Regions from separate parts of the Planococcus sp. TJ-201 genome, predicted to be linked through region 3. Evidence: riboswitches for the same ligand, from Rfam matches in the RefSeq annotation. Region 3 holds a riboswitch; each other region holds the start of a gene.

Region 1 (4,804 bases), on a different contig from region 3:
TCCGGTCGTCCCCCATAAGACGGCAGCCAGCAACACCCATAAATAAGCTATGTAATTCAAAATCAACACCTCTGCCTTTCTGCATACTCTTCCATGCCGTTAATAAATTGAGATAGCTCCCCCCTTCTATTATAATAAAAGAAAAGAGGAGGGGATCCTATGTATATGACAGTCCAGGAAACTGCCGCCTTTTTGTCCATGCCTGAAGAGCAAGTTCAACGCTACGTATTGGAAGGCCGTATTCGAGCAGTCCATGATGGAGAACAGTACATGATCAATACCTCTCAGTTCGGTATGCATTTCCAACAGTTGGAAGAAGCAAAACAAGCGCTTGAAGAATGGCGTGCCATGCCCATCCCAGACGATGTGGATATTAAGGATGAAGATTGACTACAAAAAGCATCTGACGGGGAACCTTCCCGTTCAGATGCTTTTTTGTAAATCTCTCTCAGCGCGTAAGTTCAGGCACTAGAAGGCTTTTTAACTTGTTCTTTATAAACCCGCCCCATTTTTCAAACTCTACAAGAAACCCATCATGGCCAAATTCCGTTTCAACAATTTCCCAGCTTGCCACTTTTTGTTTTTCAAGCCATGGAATCATTAGTTCACTTGGATAAAGCAAATCATGAGTAAATGATAATGAAAACACTGGAATATCCAGAACAGCATCTTGGATGTCATGTGTATTCATTGCTTTCAACAGCAGCACATAACTATTGGCATCAAATCGGCCCGCCAGTTTCTTCCCTTGATAATTCAAGTAAGATTGAACATCGAATTCGTTGCCGTCATGGGTTCGTCCAAATCGCTGATTAAACATATTGCCGCTCCGATAAGTAACCATGCCTGCCATTCGTGCCACTTCAAAACCTTTTAAACGAGCAGAATCTTTATACTTTCCACCATTAAATTCACTGTCACTTTCTATTGCTAGTATGCCGATGTGATTAAAAGCAACACCGTAATCACTGTAATAGGGGGTTACGGCTAAAGGAAAAATCGCATCGATGAATTCAGGGTAAGATCTTCCCCATTCCAAGGTCTTCATTCCACCTAACGAACCGCCAATCACACCGGCGAGATGGTTGATGCCAAGCTTTTTAAGTGCACAGTATTCAGCGCGTACCATGTCACGTATGGTCAGGGTTGGAAACGCAGCATGGTAGGGATTTCCCGTTGCCGGATCTGTCGATAAAGGACCCGTTGATCCGTGGCATCCTCCAAGAACATTAAAGGTAATCACTTGAAAAATAGTCGTATCCACCGGCTTGCCTGGTCCAATCAACCCAGCCCACCACCCTGGATTGCCCTCTGTGCCAATTGCATATTGGTCGCCTGTCAATGCATGGCAGACTAGGACAACCGGAGATTCCCGGTCTCCGAGACGTTCATATGCAAGTTCTACATCGTTTAAAACCTCCGTTGAATCCAGGGTTAACGAGCCGATGGAGACTGTTTTCATGAAAATCCCTCCTTATGCATTTTCCAATACGGCTGCCTGAATCGCTTGCTCCAAATCAGCGATCAAGTCTTCTGCATTCTCCAACCCGACAGACAAGCGAATTAGCTCCTCTGTTACGCCGGATGCTTGTAGTTCCTCGTTGTTCAATTGTTGATGCGTAGTCGAAGCCGGATGAATGATCAGTGATTTAGCATCCCCTACATTGGCTACATGAGACCACAGATGGACGCTGTCAATCACTTTCCGGCCCGCTTCACGCCCGCCTTTAATTCCAAAATTGACAATTGATCCATAACCGTCGTTTTTCAAGTATTTCTTCGCCAGTTGATGAGAAGGATGATCTTCAAAACCAAGGAAATTCACCCACTCGATTTGCGGGTGTTGTTTCAAATAATCGGCGACAAGTTGGGCATTGCTATTGTGTTTTGGAATGCGCAGGTGCAAGGTTTCCAACCCTTGCAACAAAGCATGGGCACTTTCCGGACTGAGGGATGGCCCAAAATCCCGAAGCAGTTGAACACGTAACTTTGTCGCAAAAGCCGCTTCCGGTACATCGATGCCATACCGCAATCCGTGGTATGTTTCGTCCGGCTGTGTGTAATTCGGAAAGCGAGGATTGTCCCAATTGAACGTTCCCGCGTCTACAGCCACTCCGCCAATTGTCGTGCCATGCCCGCCAATCCATTTTGTAGCGGAATGAATGACGACATCTGCCCCGTATTCAATGGGATTGCTGCCATATGGCGACGCGAAGGTATTATCGATCAATAGTGGAATTCCATTTTCATGAGCAATGGCTGCTACTTTTTCTACATCAAAGACATTCAAGCTCGGGTTGCCAATAATTTCACCGAATAGAACTTTGGTTTTATCTGTAATCGCCGCTTTGAAGTTTTCGGGATTTGTCGCATCCACAAATTTTGTCGTAATGCCATAACGCGGCAACGTGTTCGCCAATAAATTGTATGTTCCGCCATACAGGTTGCTGTCTGCCACAATTTCGTCTCCAGCTTCTGCTATATTCATAATGGAAAAAGCAATGGCCGCCATTCCGGAAGACAAGGCAACAGCTGCTGTTCCGCCTTCTAATAACGCTACCCGCTGTTCAAAGACATCGACCGTCGGATTCATAATACGCGAATAAATATTGCCGGTATCCTTCAGTCCAAAAAGATCCTGTGCATGCTGAGTGTCCTTAAAAACGTAAGAAGTAGTTTTGTAGATGGGAACCCCTCTTGATCCTGTCGTAGGATCCGGCTGTTGTCCGCCGTGAAGCAATAATGTTTCTGGTTTTAAGTTGGTCATTTTCCATTCCCCCTATTTTTTGTGGATACTATTCATGCAGAAAGGGACAGCAAAAAGCCCCCTTCGGTTAAGAAGAGGGCCGTAAATTACGGAGTTTCCTCCTCTTATCTGTCAGAACCTGTCGATCAGTTCTGTAGGAATTAGCACCTTTCCAGACAAAATGTCTGTCGGTTGCCGGGCATCACAGGGCCTATCCCTCCGCCACTCTTGATAAGAGTATTTGATTTGGTTTTTCATCTTGTTGAGAAGTATAAAAACTTCAGCGCTTTTTGTCAAGCGTATTAGTCAAAAAATTTTGAAACCTTCCTTTCACTCAAACGTTAACATTTAGTATAGAGGAGGAATCGGTATGCTGGTTTGGATTTTGCTATTATTCGTTGCAGGCTATATCATTGGTTGTTTTCACGGATCCCTTGCTGCACAGGCTTTGTCAGGAGTTAACGTAAAAAAAGAAGGTGTGAAAAATTCCGGTGCTTCCAATGCTGCAATCGTATTGGGCTGGAAATATGGATTGCTTGTTGCATTTATTGATATTTTTAAAGGATTTGCTGCAGTTGCAGGTCTCCGCTTATTATTGGAAACAGGAAACTTCTCAGCTGAAATGACTTGGGCTTTGTTGTTTGTGGCAGGTGCCGGGGTAGTTTTCGGGCACAACTTTCCCTTTTACATGAACTTTGACGGCGGGAAAGGAACCGCTTCAGTCATTGGCGTTATGCTCGCCCTCGATTGGAAGCTTGGGTTGCTTGGACTGATTCTGTTGATCGGCGTTTCGCTTGCAACAGACTACTTGGTAATTGGCGTATTTGTTCTTTATGCCGTTTATTTTGTCATTGCTTTTATTCCGGCATCTGGAGCTTGGCCCTTGCTGACTGCTTCGGCTTTATTTGCTATGGCCGTATGGAAGCATAATGAAAACATTATCCGAATAAAAGATGGTACTGAAAGTAAAGTATCTTCAGTTTTGCGCAAGAAATCTAGTACATCATCTTAAAGTAGATTTCACAGTGGTTTTTCTCACATTTTAAAGATTGTGAAATAAATCTCAAAGTTTTTCTTGACTTTTTTGTTATTTCACCATAAAGTAAGACTCACGAATCGAATAGCATACATCACTTTCTTATCAAGAGAAACCGAGGGACAGGCCCTGAGACGTTTCGGCAGCAGATTTGTTTAACCGCAAAAACTGTGCCAACTCCTGCAAATGCCATTTAAGGCATTTGGAAGATGAGAATTAGATGGTTTCAACTGGAGCCCTCTTTTTTCTTATGGATGAGAAAAAAGAGGGCTCTTTTTTGTCTATTATCTCAATCAGCATTTGAGACACCGTCGATTTGATACAATTCATTCCAACCTAAGGAGGCACCATCACCATGATTCAATTCGAAGGCGTCGCCAAGACCTACCAATCAGGCAAACAGGAAATCCATGCCTTGAATGGCATTGACCTGACCGTCGAAACCGGAGAAATATACGGAGTTATCGGCTTTAGTGGAGCCGGAAAAAGTTCATTGATCCGCACGGTCAACCTGCTCGAACGCCCTACCACAGGACGTGTAATGATTCTGGGAAAAGACATATCCACCCTATCCAGCAAGGAAATCCGCACCATCCGAAAAGACATCGGCATGATTTTTCAGCATTTTAATCTGCTGAATTCAAAAACGGTTTACCATAATGTTGCGATGCCGCTTTTGTTGGCGAAAACACCAAAAGCGGAGATCGAAAAACAAGTAAAAGACCTGCTCGACTTTGTCGGTCTGGGGGATCAGGCACAAAAGTACCCGGATCAGCTATCCGGTGGACAAAAACAGCGAATCGGCATTGCCCGTGCGCTGGCTACCAACCCTTCCGTCCTGCTATGCGACGAAGCGACCTCGGCACTCGATCCGCAAACGACTAAATCAATTTTGGATCTGCTGCGCAAAATCAACAATGAATACAACATCACCATTTTGCTCATTACACATGAGATGGGCGTTATCCGGGAAATTTGCGATAAGGTAGCTGTGCTTGAAACAGGAAAAGTCATTGAGCAAG
Region 2 (4,804 bases), on a different contig from region 3:
GTTGCGAATCAGCACCGCTCCTTTATCAGCAGTAACGAATGCGTCAAATTCTTTGGCGAGCATTGGAATATCTGCATGGTTGGGGATGACGGGAATGCTCAGTACCGCGTCCTCTTCCCACAATCCAAAAGCTTTGATCAATTCCTGGCCCTGAAAATCAATTTTTCCGGCGTCGCCGTACAATTCAGAAATGACATTATTGGCGACCGTATGGACATGGAGGCTGCACCCGGCGCTGGTCTTTCCATAAATTATACAATGCAATAAGGTTTCAGCAGATGGTTTCAACGTTGATTCAACAGCGGGCTGACCATTGGCATCGACAAGCAGAAAATCTTCATCTGTACGTTTTTTCTTGTCTTTGCCGCTCGCGGTTACCAGAAATTCGAGCGGTTCGTCCGCCACTTTGATGGCAAGATTGCCGCTGGTCCCCATAAACCAATCGCGCACGGCCAGTTCGTCTTTGACATCCGCCAATTCCCGCCACTTTTCATGCAAAAGGGTCATGACTTCACCCCTATATATTCATCAACAATCGCAATAACTTCGTGGAACGTTTCGAACGGTTCGTAATTGATGCCCGCTTCTTGGCATTTTTCAGCCAGCAAATCCCGAGCAATGACGAAATCCGCTTCTTTTGCAGCTTCCCAGTCACTGATGGAGTCTCCAATGACGATGCTTTTCGTGTCTTTGTCCAAAAGATCCCGGATGACAGATGGTTTGCAGCATCCGCAGCCCTGGCTTGTGCAGGCATCGTCGCAGCCATGCGGAAATTCCAGTTTGATAAGATCACCTGAAAAGTCAGCGCTGTTGCAGTAGATGTCATCAAAAGGTCCGAAAGGTTCAAGTAGCGGATGGACAAAGAAATCAATGCCACCGCTAACAATATACAAAGGCAAATTCTGCTTTTTCGAATAGGCGACAAAGTCGCTGAATCCTTCGCGTATTTCCGCCTGCTCCAAAACATAGGAAATAATTTCGTCTTTTTCCGAAACCGGAAGCAAGGAAAACATTTTTGCGACACCCTCACGTATTGAGATGGATTGGTCGAGAATTTGGTCTTTGACCGGTATCCATCCCGGTGGATCAAATTTTTCCATGATGGCAATAATATTGTCATTAGCTGTAATCGTACCGTCAAAATCACAAAAAATAATCGGTTTGTTCACTGTTTTCACCCCCATAGTTCAAGTGCTGTCTGCAATTCTTTATGCTGTTTGCCGGCATTCTGCAAGGTTTCTCCCTGCAGCACGGCGTCAATGGCTTGTCTGAATGCCTGTCCGCCGCCAGCTGCTCCAGCGGGATGTCCGTGAACGCCGCCTCCGGCATTGATGACGCTGTCGATTCCGTAATCCGCCATCAGCAAAGGCACAAGCCTCGGATGAATTCCGGCGGATGGCACTGGAAAGCTGCGTTTTAGCGGGCTGTCCCGTGTCAGTTCTTTGCCGAGTGCCAGGGCTGCCGTTTTTTCCAGTGCAACACTGCCGTAAGGTGAAGGAAACAGCGAAAAATCAGCGCCGACATATCGGATCAGTTTTCCAAGGGCCAGCGGTGTCGCAAGGCCATAGAAGGCAGAAGAAGTGAAGGCACCGCTAAAAGCGGGATGCGCCATAAGCGGCAAGGCGATATCATCATCTTCAGCAAGCTCCTGCAAGACATCCAACCCATACGCATGAACGTTGAACAACAAGGCATCTGCTCCAAGTTCGCGTGCTCTCCGTGCTTTTCCTCGCAGTTCTGAAGTTCTCCCTGACAGGTTCACCGCATAAAGCGTTCGGTGTCCCGTTTCTTCATAGACATCATCAAGCACTCGTTTACCCGTGGTAATGCGGCTTTCAAAAGGAGTTAGTGGGTTATCAAATAGTATTTCATCATCTTTGACCAGATCCACGCGGCCTAATGCCTGCTGACGCAATTGAGCGGACAGGAAATCCAGGTCACGGCCGATGACGCCTTTAAAAATACTCATGAGAAGCGGCCGTCCTCCAACGCCAAGAGTGTCGCGAATTTCTTCGATGCCAAAGCGCGGTCCAGGAAAGTGGCTAAGCAGGTCGTGGCTAAACTCCAGATCCAATAGCTTTACTTCGCCATCCAACGACAATTTGCCGAAAACAGTAGTCAAAATGGCAGGCAGGTCAGCCGAAAAATTCACGCTTGGGTAGGCAATTTCAAGCTCTGCTTTTATTAAATCCGGTTTTAGCGGGTGGCGTTCTTGTTCAAATTCTTCGATGGAGACGACATTTCCTTTATGGTGTTTCAGTTGTTCCTGTTCAAGCAGCGGCAAGTCAGTCCAAGAACCGATGGTCAGTCCCAAAGCGATGCCGTCCGCTTTTTTTTCGAACGAACCCGGTTTTCCGTAGACTTGATATGTAGCAGTCAAAACGCTCATGTATTCCACACTCCCATGCAAATTTTAAAAAATAAAAACCTCTTCAAATAAGAAGAGGTTAAGGGCGTTAACAACTTCTTATTTCTCAGCCACCGGTTCTGGCTGCAAGAATTAGCACCGTGTCCATCAATGGACCGGTTGCCGGGTATCATAGGGCTTGTCCCTCCACCTGCTCTAAATAAGAAAGATATGAAATTGGGTAAATATGATTTATTAAGTCAGACTATCGGTTTTTATCAATTGATATTCCACAAATCCGCTTCGTCCGCGGAAAGCGTCCGCCTGAAGCGATTTCTTCCACTACAAGATTAGTAAAGTAATTCTGATTATTTCATGTGCGCAGAAATCTGTCAACTCCGTTATCATAAAATTGTTTTTATTGGAAAAATGGATTGACAGTTAATTCTGAATCGTGATAGGATTCTTTTCATAACTTAAATTAAATAACACGTAGTACTCTTATCAAGAGCTGGCAGAGGGATATTGGCCCGATGACGCCCAGCAACCGACCGTAATACCTTCGTGAGAAGGGGCGCTTTATGCGCCAGGATGAAAATCCTGCAAGGCACGGTGCTAATTCCATCAGAAATTTATTTCTGAAAGATAAGAGGCATGGAATCTCTTATTCTGGCCTCTTTCTTTTATGAAAGAGGCTTTTTATATTGCATATGAAAGGAAGATTTACAATGACACTTACGGTTCCCGCTACTTATAAAGCCTTAACGGAAGAAACAGCGATTGCGCTGGCAAAAACGGTTCATACATTTGACCCTGCTGCCCAATTGACTTGCCGGGAAATCGGCGACGGCAACTTGAATTATGTTTTCCAAATCGAAGATCCAAATACAGGAAAGCGGCTGATCATCAAACAGGCATTGCCATACGCTAAGATTATCGGCGAAAGCTGGCCGTTGACGTTAAAGCGCGCGACGATTGAAGCGAATGTCCTCAGAAAGCACGGAGAATTTGTCCCGTCACTCGTGCCAACAGTCTTTGCAACAGATGAAGAGTTGGCCATTACGGTGATGGAAGATTTGTCTCATCTGGAGATTGCGCGGGAAGGGTTGATCCACGGACGGAATTTCCCGAGATTGTCGCAGGACATCGGTGAATACTTGGCACTGACTTTATTCCACACATCGGATTACGGCTTGCATCCTTTTGAAAAAAAGCGTTTGGCTGCGGAGTTTTCCAATCCCGAATTATGCAAGATTACGGAAGATCTCATTTTTACAGATCCATTTTTTGATCTCGATACCAACGATTACGAACCGCAGCTTCAATCAGCGGCAGAAGCGATCTGGAGCAACCGGAAGCTTCAGCTCGAAGTAGCAAAATTAAAGAAAAGCTTTTTGACTGAATCGGAAGCTCTGCTGCATGGCGACCTACACACCGGCAGTATTTTTGCCAGCCAGACGGAAACGAAGGTGATCGACCCCGAATTCGGTTTTTACGGTCCGATTGGATTTGATGTTGGTTTGTTCCTGGCGAACTTAGTTTTCCAGTCGATCACACGCGAAGATGAGAATCGCCAAGTGATGGTAGAAGATATCAGAAAGACCTGGGATGTCTTCGCTTCTTCATTCACCGAGCTATGGAAAAAATATAGTGTGGAATCGTTCAAGGAGACAGAGGGCTACCTGGAGCATGTGCTTGAGAAAGTGCTGACAGATGCAGCCGGTTTTGCAGGATGCGAATTAATTCGCCGAACCATCGGCTTGGCACATGTGAAAGATCTGGACAGCATCGAAGACGCAGGTAAGCGAATCGCCTTCAAGAAGCAAGCATTGCAGACTGGCCAGGTTTTGATTTTACAGCGCAAGGAAATCACATCGATCAACGATGTACTGCAAATTCTTGAGGAGGCCCGTACATGAGCATCCCCTTATCCATCAAATGGGACGGCCAGCAGCTGACCATTTTAGATCAGCAAAAACTGCCGCATGCCATTGAATATGTGACGCTTGAAACCGTCGAAGACGTTTACGATGCGATTCTTGCATTAAAGGTTCGCGGAGCACCCGCCATCGGCATCACTGCAGCTTATGGACTGGCTAACGGCGCCAAGCGGCACGATACGGATTCGTTGGAAGCTTTTCAGCAATACGTTGAAAAAGATGCCGCATACTTGAATTCTTCCAGACCGACCGCAGTCAATCTTGGCTGGGCGCTTAGCCGACTGAAAGATAAGCTTCGAGAAGCAGAGAACGTACCACAAGCCAAACTGCTGCTTCAGGCGGAAGCAGTCCAGATCCACAAGGAAGATGAAGAGTCGTGCCGCAGCATTGGCGAGCATGCACTGGTGTTGCTGCAAGAGCAAACGCGGGTAATGACTATTTGCAACGCCGGTTCGATTGCTACGGCAAAATACGGCACTGCATTAGCGCCGTTTCACCTGGGCAGCGAGCGGGGACG
Region 3 (4,804 bases):
TTGAAGTGGTCCGCCAAGTGTTGTGATTTCAGGTGCGACAGTACCGAACTTCTGGAAGTTTTCCTGGAATTTTTGTGCCAATTCCACAGCTTTTGAATCGTATGCTTCTTTATCTGCCCAAGCATGGCGTGGGTTTAACACATCGGCTGGTACACCAGGTACTTGTACTGGAATTTCAAGGCCGAAGATAGCTTCTTTTTCAGTCGGCACATCATTCAATTCGCCTTTGATGGCAGCGCGAACCATTGTCCGAGTGTAAGAAAGCTTCATGCGGCTGCCGACTCCATAGACTCCACCCGTCCAGCCGGTGTTGACAAGAAAGACTTGAACATCGTGCTCATCAATTTTGCTGCCGAGCATTTCAGCGTATACCGTTGCGTGCAGCGGCAAGAATGGCGAACCAAAGCAAGTTGAGAACGTTGCTTCAGGTATAGTGATGCCACGCTCTGTACCAGCTAATTTTGATGTGTAGCCACTAAGGAAATGATACATAGCCTGTTCTTTTGTCAGCTTGCTGATTGGAGGCAATACGCCGAAAGCGTCTGCAGTCAAGAAAACAATCGTTTTTGGGTGACCCGCAACTGAAGGATCTACAATATTGTCAATTGCCTGCATTGGGTAGGCGGCACGTGTGTTTTCAGTTAATGAACCGTCGTCATAATCCGGGATGCGTGTATCCGGATCAACAACCACATTTTCCAAAACCGAACCGAAACGGATCGCGTCATAGATTTGCGGTTCGTTTTCACGCGACAGGTTGATGGTTTTTGCATAGCAGCCGCCTTCGATGTTGAAGACGCCATTATCAGACCAGCCATGCTCGTCATCACCGATCAGCTTGCGGTCTCCATCTGCTGACAAGGTCGTTTTGCCGGTACCGGACAAGCCGAAAAATAAAGTTACATCGCCATCTTGTCCTACGTTTGCTGAACAGTGCATTGGAAGAATGCCTCTTTCTGGCAACAAGTAGTTCATAATAGAAAAGATCGATTTTTTCATTTCGCCGGCGTATTCAGTTCCGCCGATTAAAATGATGCGCTGTTCCATGGAGACGATGATGAATGTTTCTGAAGCCGTACCGTCAACTGCAGGGTCTGCCATGAATGTAGGGGCATAAACCACCGTGAAGTCAGCTTCATGCGCTTGCAGCTCTTCAGCTGACGGACGGATGAACAGTTGGTGGGCAAACAAGTTGTGCCACGCGTATTCATTGATGGTTTGAATTGGCACACGTGATTCGTGGTCCGCTCCGGCAAATCCTTTGAAAACGAAAAGAGCATCTTTTTCTTTTAAGTGCTTAATCACCTTAGCGTATAATTTTTCAAACACTTCGCTAGAAATTGGACGGTTCACATTGCCCCAGTCGACTTTGTCTTTAGAGCTTTCTTCTTCCACCATGTATTTGTCTTTCGGTGAGCGGCCCGTGTATTTTCCTGTCTCCGCTTTTACAGCGCCTTCCCGAGTCAATACGGCTTCCCCGCGGGATGTTGCTGCTTCCACTAGTTGTGGCACTGATAATTGAACATGTACATTTTGGCCAGTTAAAAGATCCTTTAAATCATTTGCAAAGTTCACTGAAGTCATATATATGTACCTTCCTTTTCTGTTATTCCCATGGCGATGGGGAGGATGTATATTCGTTCATTAGTATAACACATTAGGTTTATTAGTCTATACTAATCCCCTTCGGAAATCAAAAATTATTGGATAGACTCTATATGAGGCAGGAATCTGCAAGTAAATAAACTGTACAAGACATACAAATGGGTTTGCCTATATAACGAGTTGTAGAGAGCGGGAGGAATGAGCGGAACGAGCAGCAGGCAATTTACTATCTCATTTTAATTCGAAAAAATCATTGACATCCCAGTACTATTTCCGTATGATGAAAAATTGAACGGATACTCTTATTCCGAGCTGGTGGAGGGGACAGGCCCTATGAAACCCGGCAACCTGCTGCATACGCAGTGATGGTGCCAAACCTGAAGCAAGGTGCACAGGCCTTGGATGATAAGAGTGAAAGGTGCTTATGATGATTCTCCTTTCCTCATGATGAATGAGTGAAGGGATTTTTTTATGGAATGCCCTTAATCCTCGTGTGAAAGGCCACAAACGGCTTGAAGTTCAATCTGGATTTTGTCTGGAACGGACTTGACATGGGAAACGAGTACCGTATCAATTTCGAGAGCAATCTCGCAGGATATAAGGAGGAACATTTTTTGAAAAACCGTCGATTATTTACATCAGAATCAGTAACAGAAGGACATCCGGATAAAATTTGTGACCAAATCTCAGATGCTATTTTGGATGCAATCTTGACCGAAGATCCAAACGCACGTGTTGCATGCGAGACCACTGTAACGACAGGGCTGGTTTTAGTAGCCGGAGAAATTACCACTTCTACTTATGTGGACATTCCGAAAGTCGTTAGACAAACGGTAAGAGAAATTGGATACACACGAGCTAAATACGGTTTCGATTCAGAAACAAGTGCAGTGCTAACAGCAATCGATGAGCAATCACCGGATATTGCTGCTGGAGTCAATGTGGCGCTTGAGTCACGCGAAGGCCAAATGACTGATAAAGAATTGGATGATATCGGAGCAGGCGACCAAGGGTTGATGTTCGGGTATGCCAACAACGAAACAGAAGAATTGATGCCATTGCCGATTTCATTGGCACATAAATTGGCGCGCCGTTTGGCTGAAGTGCGCAAAGAAGAAATTCTTCCCTACTTGCGTCCCGATGGCAAAACACAGGTAACTGTTGAGTACGACGAAAACAATAAGCCGCTTCGTGTGGACACAATTGTTATCTCGACGCAGCATCACCCAGAAGTAACACTTGAGCAAATTCAACGCAACATCAAAGAGTACGTCATCAAAGAAGTCGTTCCGGCAAAATGGATTGACGAAGAGACCAAATACTTCATTAACCCAACGGGGCGCTTTGTTATTGGCGGACCTCAGGGAGATGCAGGCTTAACTGGCCGCAAAATCATCGTAGATACTTACGGTGGCTATGCTCGCCACGGCGGCGGCGCATTTTCCGGTAAAGACGCAACAAAAGTTGACCGTTCAGCAGCTTATGCTGCACGTTATGTAGCGAAAAACATTGTAGCGGCTGGCCTGGCAGATAAATGTGAAGTGCAATTGGCATATGCAATCGGTGTAGCACATCCAGTATCGATCGCTTTTGATACATTTGGCACCGGCATTGTGGACGAAGACAAATTGGATGATTTGGTACGCGCGAACTTTGATTTGCGTCCTGCTGGAATCATCAAAATGCTTGATCTTCGCCGCCCAATCTACAAGCAGACAGCAGCTTACGGACATTTTGGCCGTACAGATGTTGATCTTCCTTGGGAGCGTACGGACAAAGCAGCACTTTTGAAAGAACAAGCTGGCGTTGAAGCTGGTATCTAAAACTGTATAAAAATAAAGGACGATCCGGCATTCCTGCCGGATCGTCCTTTTTTGTGCTAGCCCTATTGAAGAGACTTGTAGTAAGCGCCTTTTTCAGCGTATTCGCGGACAATTCGTTCCATGTCCACTTTGTCGTCTTCGCGCAGTTCACGGACAACTTTTGCTGGCCGTCCGAGAGCGAGCATGCCTGGTGGAATGATTTTTCCGGGGGGCACGAGGCTGCCGGCACCAATAAATGCGCCTTCTCCAACTTCTGCTCCGTCTAAAATAATCGAACCCATCCCAACTAATGCCCCTTTTCGAATGGTGCAGCTGTGCAAGGTCACTTGATGGCCAATCGTTACCTCATCTTCTAGCACCAATGGTTTGCCAGGACTTTGGTGCAGCATGCAAAGATCTTGGATATTCACTTTATTGCCAATAACAGTGGGGGATACGTCACCGCGAATCACAGTATTAAACCAAACTGATGAATCGGCGCCAATCGTCACATCACCAGAAATGGTGGTGTAGTCTGCGATGAAAACGGATGGATCAATTTGGGGGAATTTGTCTTTAAATGGATAAATCATGGCAAAGCTCCTTTAAAAAAGATAAGATATTCTATATCGTAACAAATCAAATCAAAACGTCAAATTGGAGCTTGGAATGGAAAGGAAGTTGGACTATGTGGAAATGGCAGGCTGAAGGAACGGCTAAGGCAACAGTTGTGCTGATCCATAGTGCATATGAGCAGCATTTGCGCTATGCATGGCAAATTGAAAAATGGCGAGCGGCAGGATTCGATGTTTATATGGCAGACTTGCCGGGCCATGGCAAAAACGCTGGAGCCGACAAGGTTCACCGCGAATCGTTTGATGTCTACGAACAGGCGGTACATGATATGCTGAAGCTGTCATCGGAAAATGATCTGCCGGTGTTTGTCATTGCCCACGGCCTCGGTGCCACCATCACAATGAATGTTCTTGGCAATCGTAAATTTAACGTGGCGGGAGCTATTTTTACATCTCCTTGGCTGCAGTTAAAAAAGTTGCCGCCAAAAGCGCCCAATTCATTTCCAGGTGTTGCTCAGCTGACAGGACGCAGAAAAATGGACCACGAGATTGCATTGCGTGACCTCACAAGAAGCCAATTCAGCCTCGAACAGGGAGCTGAAAACAACTTGTATCATACTGTTGTAACTGCAGCCTGGTTTAAAGAATTGCAGAGCTATATGAAAGAAACCGCAGCAGCTGTTGAGGTGTATCCGCAGATTCCAACTTATCTGCACACAGCAGAACGGGACGCAATCACCGAAAAGGAAGTTGCGCGACAATGGCTATTAAAACAGCAGCTGACTGAGTTTAGCTACAAAGAATGGAAATACTGTTACCACG
Region 4 (4,804 bases), on a different contig from region 3:
TTGGCACCCCCGGCCAGCAGCTGATTTATTTTGAAGACGTGGAATTGATGGCGCTTCTAAAGCGGAATTCTCAAGATGAACTCGCCAAATTCACTGGCAGAATCTTAGCGGGTTTGAGTGAACCTTTATGCGAAACACTGACAGCATACTTTGCCGCTAATCAAAGCCATGCAGAAACTGCTGCCCGGTTAAAGATTCATCGCCACACCCTAAGCTATCGCCTGAAAAAGATTCTGGACATTACTGGGTTGGACCCATCTGAATTCCAGGACGCGGTTGTTTTGCATTTAGCATTAGCTATTCGGGTCTAAAATTTTGTTTTGCCGTGCTCTAGAATGCACAGCATTTGTACAGGAATTTCTGCGCTGCCACCTAATATTATCCAATAGACTCTTTGAACTGGAGGAATGGCTGACATGAAAATGAAAACCCGACTCAAATCGAAATTGTCCCGGACGTTTTCCAGCAATTTCACGACTGCCTACCAGAAATTCACCATGAGCCATATGACAGAAAACAACAGCTTGCCTGAAGCCGTGTTGCCAAAACCATTGGACCAATGCAAAGTAGCACTGGTTTCAACTGCCGGTGTCCACCTAAAATCAGACGAACCGTTTGATGTGGACAATCCAGCGGGAGATCCTTCATTTCGGATCGTCCCGGCAGATGCCGCAGAGCAGGAGTTGACAGTGACGCACCTTTACTTCGACACAAAGTTCGCCAAAGCCGATCCGTCCATCGTCTTCCCGCTCCACCAGTTAAAGGACGCTGCAGTCGATGAAAAAATTGGGGGTGTTTCGGACATCCACATTGGATTGAACGGCGGCATCTTGGACACGATGACAGCCGAGAAAGATTTCATTCCCAAAGTGGTCGAATTGTTCCATAACGAAGGGATTGACGCCGCGCTCTTGGTGCCTGGCTGAGGATCTTGCCATAACGTGCTTGGGCTGTATGCCCGGGCTTTAGAAGCTTCACATATCCCAACCGCCATGGTCACTTTGTTCCCGGAAATTACCGACAAAGTCGGTGCTCCCCGCACCCTCCACGTCCCCTTTAAAATGGGACGCCCATGCGGCGAACCTTTCGACTTTGATACGCGAAAAAGAGTGGTGGACCAATTGCTGGAGCTGTTGGCACTGTCTTCGGGGACTCGGGCAATTTATCAGGAAAAGCGATAGAAACAACGGAGGCAGATCAATATGAATGAAACAAAAGAGGTTTTAGATCCAGGTCCTTTCTTTCACGGGACAAAAGCGGAATTGAAGATTGGGGATTTATTGCAGGCGCAGCATCCGTCCAATTACCAGAACAAAAAATCCAATTACATCTATTTCACGGCAACATTGGAAGCCGCCAAATGGGGTGCCGAACTAGCGGATTCTACTGCCAAAGAGAGAATTTACCTTGTAGAACCAGTAGGTGATTTTGAGAATGATCCGAATTTAACCAACAAAAGATTTCCAGGCAATCCAACACGCTCTTACCGTTCCCAATTGCCTCTCAAAGTAATCGCAGAGCTCGGTGCCTGGGAACGGCATACTGATGAACAACTTAGCACCATGCGGGCATCGTTAAAGGCGTTGCGTGAACAAGGAAAGGCCATCATCATTGATTGAATTTTTTACAATAGAAAAAACAGGATGTACATTTTCTTGCATTTATCTGGAAATTGCTTTATTGTGTAACACATCGACAAACCATTAACTTAATAATCTATTTCTTATCAAGAGAGACGGAGGGATTTGGCCCTGTGATGTCTCAGCAACCATTCTGTTACAGGATAAGGTGCTACTTCCAATAGGTGTTAGAGCCTAGAAGATAAGAAGAATGCATTTCCATACATGGGGCTTTCTTCTTTTTGAAGAAAGTCCCATTTTTTATTTGGGAAGATCGCACGTTAACTAAAAACTAAAAACCGAAAGTGGGAATGCAACATGGCCAATCCAATCACCGATCCAACGAAACGAGTCAATAAAGCGCCCTTCAAAGCAGATCACGTAGGAAGCTTGCTCCGCCCGGAAAGCATCCATCAGGCAAGAAAAGAGTTTAAAGATGGCCGCATTACGGCAGAACAATTAAGAGCCATCGAAACAACTGAAATCAAGCACATCGTCGACAAGCAAATTGAAGTCGGCCTGAAAGCTGTGACAGACGGCGAATTTCGCCGCACCTTCTGGCACACTGATTTCATGGCAGAGATTCACGGATTTGAAGGATACACGCCCGAAAAAGGCTATCAATTCAAAAATGTAGAAACGGAAGCTTATGATGTCCGCAATACCGGCAAAGCCGCCTTCAATGAAAATCACCCATTCATCCAAGACTTCATTGAATTTAAAGAAATCGTTGGGGGCCGTGCTATTCCGAAGCTGACCATTCCAAGCCCAAACCAATTTTTCAACCAAGGCATTCGCAATGAGCGCATTTATCCGGATCTTGAAGATTATGCAACAGACATCATCCAAGTTTACCGCGATGCCTTCCAAGCATTCTACGCTGCAGGTGCCCGCTATATTCAAATTGACGATGTCTATATTGCAGGATTGTCATCACCCGACATTCCGTTCAATGACGGACAATACAACCGGGATTACTTGATCGACCTGGCATTGCGCGTTACCAACGCCGTTTTGAAAGATCAGCCAGAAGATTTGGCGATCACGACCCACCTATGCCGCGGCAACTATCAATCCGATTGGGCATTTGAAGGCAGCTACGCGCTCATTGCGCCAACACTTTTCGCCAAAGAACAAGTCGATGGCTTTTTCCTGGAGTACGACGACGAACGTTCCGGCAGCTTCCACCCGCTGGAACATATCCCAGCCGGCGGTCCGCGCGTGGTGCTTGGTGTCTTCACTTCGAAAAACGGCGAACTTGAAGACAAAGAAACCATCAAAGCTCGCGTCGCAGAAGCAGCTCAATACATCCCTATCGAACAGCTCTGCATCAGCCCACAATGCGGATTTGCTTCCACCCACCACGGCAATATCCTTACCGAACAACAACAATGGGACAAACTGCGGTATATCGTGGAAGTTTCTGAAGAAATTTTTGGGGAGTGACTTGGAAAGCCCAACGCAGTCTTTGCGTTGGGCTTTTTTCGGTTGATTTACTTCATTTACGTTCTTAAAAGTATAAAATAGGTGTTCTGCTTCAGCTCACTGTCCAACTCAGTTGCCGATTCTCAATGCCCCATCTTTATTCTGTAATACAGCTAAAATACTCAACGCAGCGAGAAGGCTCGTCTTCGGGTTGCTCGGCATCGGATTGTTTTCCACTTGCAGCTGCAGTTTCCCGAAGTCCCCTTCTGCTTCAATTGTGTGCGTATTCCGTTCCATAGCCGGGTCGACAATGATGCGCACTGTCGTTTTCTCGATACCGATTCCCGCAAGTGCGAGTGTCATCGCGACGTTGACGTTTTTCGGGAATTTTTCAACGGCTTCATCTGCAGAACCTTCAAATAGTACTTTCTCTTGCTCTGCTTGAATCCCAAGCGATGCGGGTGATTTCCGTGTCGTAAGCTGAACCCGCTCCAAGCCACCAGCTGCTTTCGCCGATTGCAGGATGTCCAGTCCACCAATTGCACCGGAAGGCAGGAAAACTTGTGTTCCGCTAGACTCAGCCATAGCTTTAACATCAGTCAGAAGAGCGGCATCTTTAAAGACGCCGATACTGCTGACGACGAGGTCTTTTTGATGGGCAACGATCTCTTTCACGTAAAGATGAGCAGCTTCCACAGTCGCTGCCTCCACGACGAGATCGATCGGCGTCTCTAAGAATTTGTGAATATCTGTATGGAAATCGACCCCAAACTGTTCCTGCAAACGGCGGCCCGCTTTCTGGTTGCGGCCAAAAACTGCCGTTATTCTTCTTTCTTTGGCTACGTTGTTGGTATTCACCTGTTCCAATAAATACGTGGCGATATTTCCTGTGCCGATGATTCCGATGTTCATCGTTTAGCCTCCTCATTTAAATAGGTATAGTCTACCGAATGTTGGATACTTACCTATACCCTAAAAAGCGATACTTGATGAAGATTCATTTTGGCAGACGACTTCTTCTAAATTTGCTCTACTAAAATAGCAATAAAAGGATTATATTTAATAATTAGAGTGAAAAAGATCAGCTGGGCAACTACAGAAAAGAGGAAGAGAATGAGTATGCCATCTACAAAACGAAAAGCAAATAAAGGAAAATTAGTTTTACGGGCACTGGCCATTATCATTGGTGCGTTTGTTACTGCATATGGCCTTGAAGCTGTCTTGATTCCGAATAACGTATCAGATGGCGGCATCACGGGCATCAGCATTGTTGGCTCCCAATTATTCGGCATGCCACTGGGCGTGCTGATTGCAGTCTTGAATATTCCCTTTGTCTATTTAGGATATAAGCAAATCGGGAAAAGCTTCGCCATTTACTCCACTATTGGCATTGCTTCCCTCGCCTATGCGACGACTCTCATGCACCATATCCCGCCTATTATTGAGGGCGACACTTTATTGATTACCGTTATTGGCGGAATCATCATCGGTTTTGGCATGGGGGTTGCGCTGCGAAACGGCGGTGCGCTTGACGGCATCGACATGCTAGCCGTGCTGCTGTCACGCAAATTGCCATTCGGGACAAGTGACATGATCTTGTTCCTGAACATATTCGTCTTTATCATCGTTTCCTTCGTCTTCGGCTTGCAAGGCGCGTTCCTTTCCGGAATTGCTTATTTTATCGCATCCAAAGTGATTCATCTGGTCGAAGAAGGATTCAGTGGCTCGAAGACGTATAAAATTATTTCGCGGGAACCGGA

What was found. A riboswitch is a leader RNA that binds a small molecule or an ion and turns the genes downstream of it on or off. The one in region 3 is predicted to bind S-adenosylmethionine.
Region 1: another riboswitch for S-adenosylmethionine. It lies ahead of AC4EG4_RS05625 (O-acetylhomoserine aminocarboxypropyltransferase/cysteine synthase family protein); the one in region 3 lies ahead of metK (methionine adenosyltransferase).
Region 2: another riboswitch for S-adenosylmethionine. It lies ahead of mtnK (S-methyl-5-thioribose kinase); the one in region 3 lies ahead of metK (methionine adenosyltransferase).
Region 4: another riboswitch for S-adenosylmethionine. It lies ahead of AC4EG4_RS11615 (5-methyltetrahydropteroyltriglutamate--homocysteine S-methyltransferase); the one in region 3 lies ahead of metK (methionine adenosyltransferase).

What each region holds. Positions count from the first base shown of each region.
Region 1 is NZ_JBZDOG010000001.1:1,117,535-1,122,338, forward strand. It holds gene AC4EG4_RS05610 (DMT family transporter) at 1-69, opposite strand, end outside; gene AC4EG4_RS05615 (helix-turn-helix domain-containing protein) at 160-390, shown strand; gene metX (homoserine O-acetyltransferase MetX) at 449-1,462, opposite strand; gene AC4EG4_RS05625 (O-acetylhomoserine aminocarboxypropyltransferase/cysteine synthase family protein) at 1,475-2,767, opposite strand; SAM riboswitch class I at 2,869-2,984, opposite strand; gene AC4EG4_RS05630 (glycerol-3-phosphate acyltransferase) at 3,117-3,758, shown strand; SAM riboswitch class I at 3,882-3,998, shown strand; gene AC4EG4_RS05635 (methionine ABC transporter ATP-binding protein) at 4,138-4,804, shown strand, end outside.
Region 2 is NZ_JBZDOG010000003.1:110,406-115,209, forward strand. It holds gene AC4EG4_RS08875 (methylthioribulose 1-phosphate dehydratase) at 1-507, opposite strand, end outside; gene AC4EG4_RS08880 (2-hydroxy-3-keto-5-methylthiopentenyl-1-phosphate phosphatase) at 504-1,169, opposite strand; gene mtnW (2,3-diketo-5-methylthiopentyl-1-phosphate enolase) at 1,175-2,389, opposite strand; SAM riboswitch class I at 2,465-2,574, opposite strand; SAM riboswitch class I at 2,846-2,999, shown strand; gene mtnK (S-methyl-5-thioribose kinase) at 3,076-4,266, shown strand; gene mtnA (S-methyl-5-thioribose-1-phosphate isomerase) at 4,263-4,804, shown strand, end outside.
Region 3 is NZ_JBZDOG010000007.1:15,752-20,555, forward strand. It holds gene pckA (phosphoenolpyruvate carboxykinase (ATP)) at 1-1,584, opposite strand, end outside; SAM riboswitch class I at 1,905-2,017, shown strand; gene metK (methionine adenosyltransferase) at 2,220-3,428, shown strand; gene AC4EG4_RS15890 (gamma carbonic anhydrase) at 3,491-4,000, opposite strand; gene AC4EG4_RS15895 (alpha/beta hydrolase) at 4,096-4,804, shown strand, end outside.
Region 4 is NZ_JBZDOG010000004.1:202,249-207,052, reverse strand. It holds gene AC4EG4_RS11635 (CdaR family transcriptional regulator) at 1-311, shown strand, start outside; gene AC4EG4_RS11630 (glycine/sarcosine/betaine reductase selenoprotein B family protein) at 417-926, shown strand; gene AC4EG4_RS11625 (hypothetical protein) at 942-1,181, shown strand; gene arr (NAD(+)--rifampin ADP-ribosyltransferase) at 1,203-1,619, shown strand; SAM riboswitch class I at 1,721-1,828, shown strand; gene AC4EG4_RS11615 (5-methyltetrahydropteroyltriglutamate--homocysteine S-methyltransferase) at 1,938-3,065, shown strand; gene nadX (aspartate dehydrogenase) at 3,174-3,956, opposite strand; gene AC4EG4_RS11605 (YitT family protein) at 4,158-4,804, shown strand, end outside.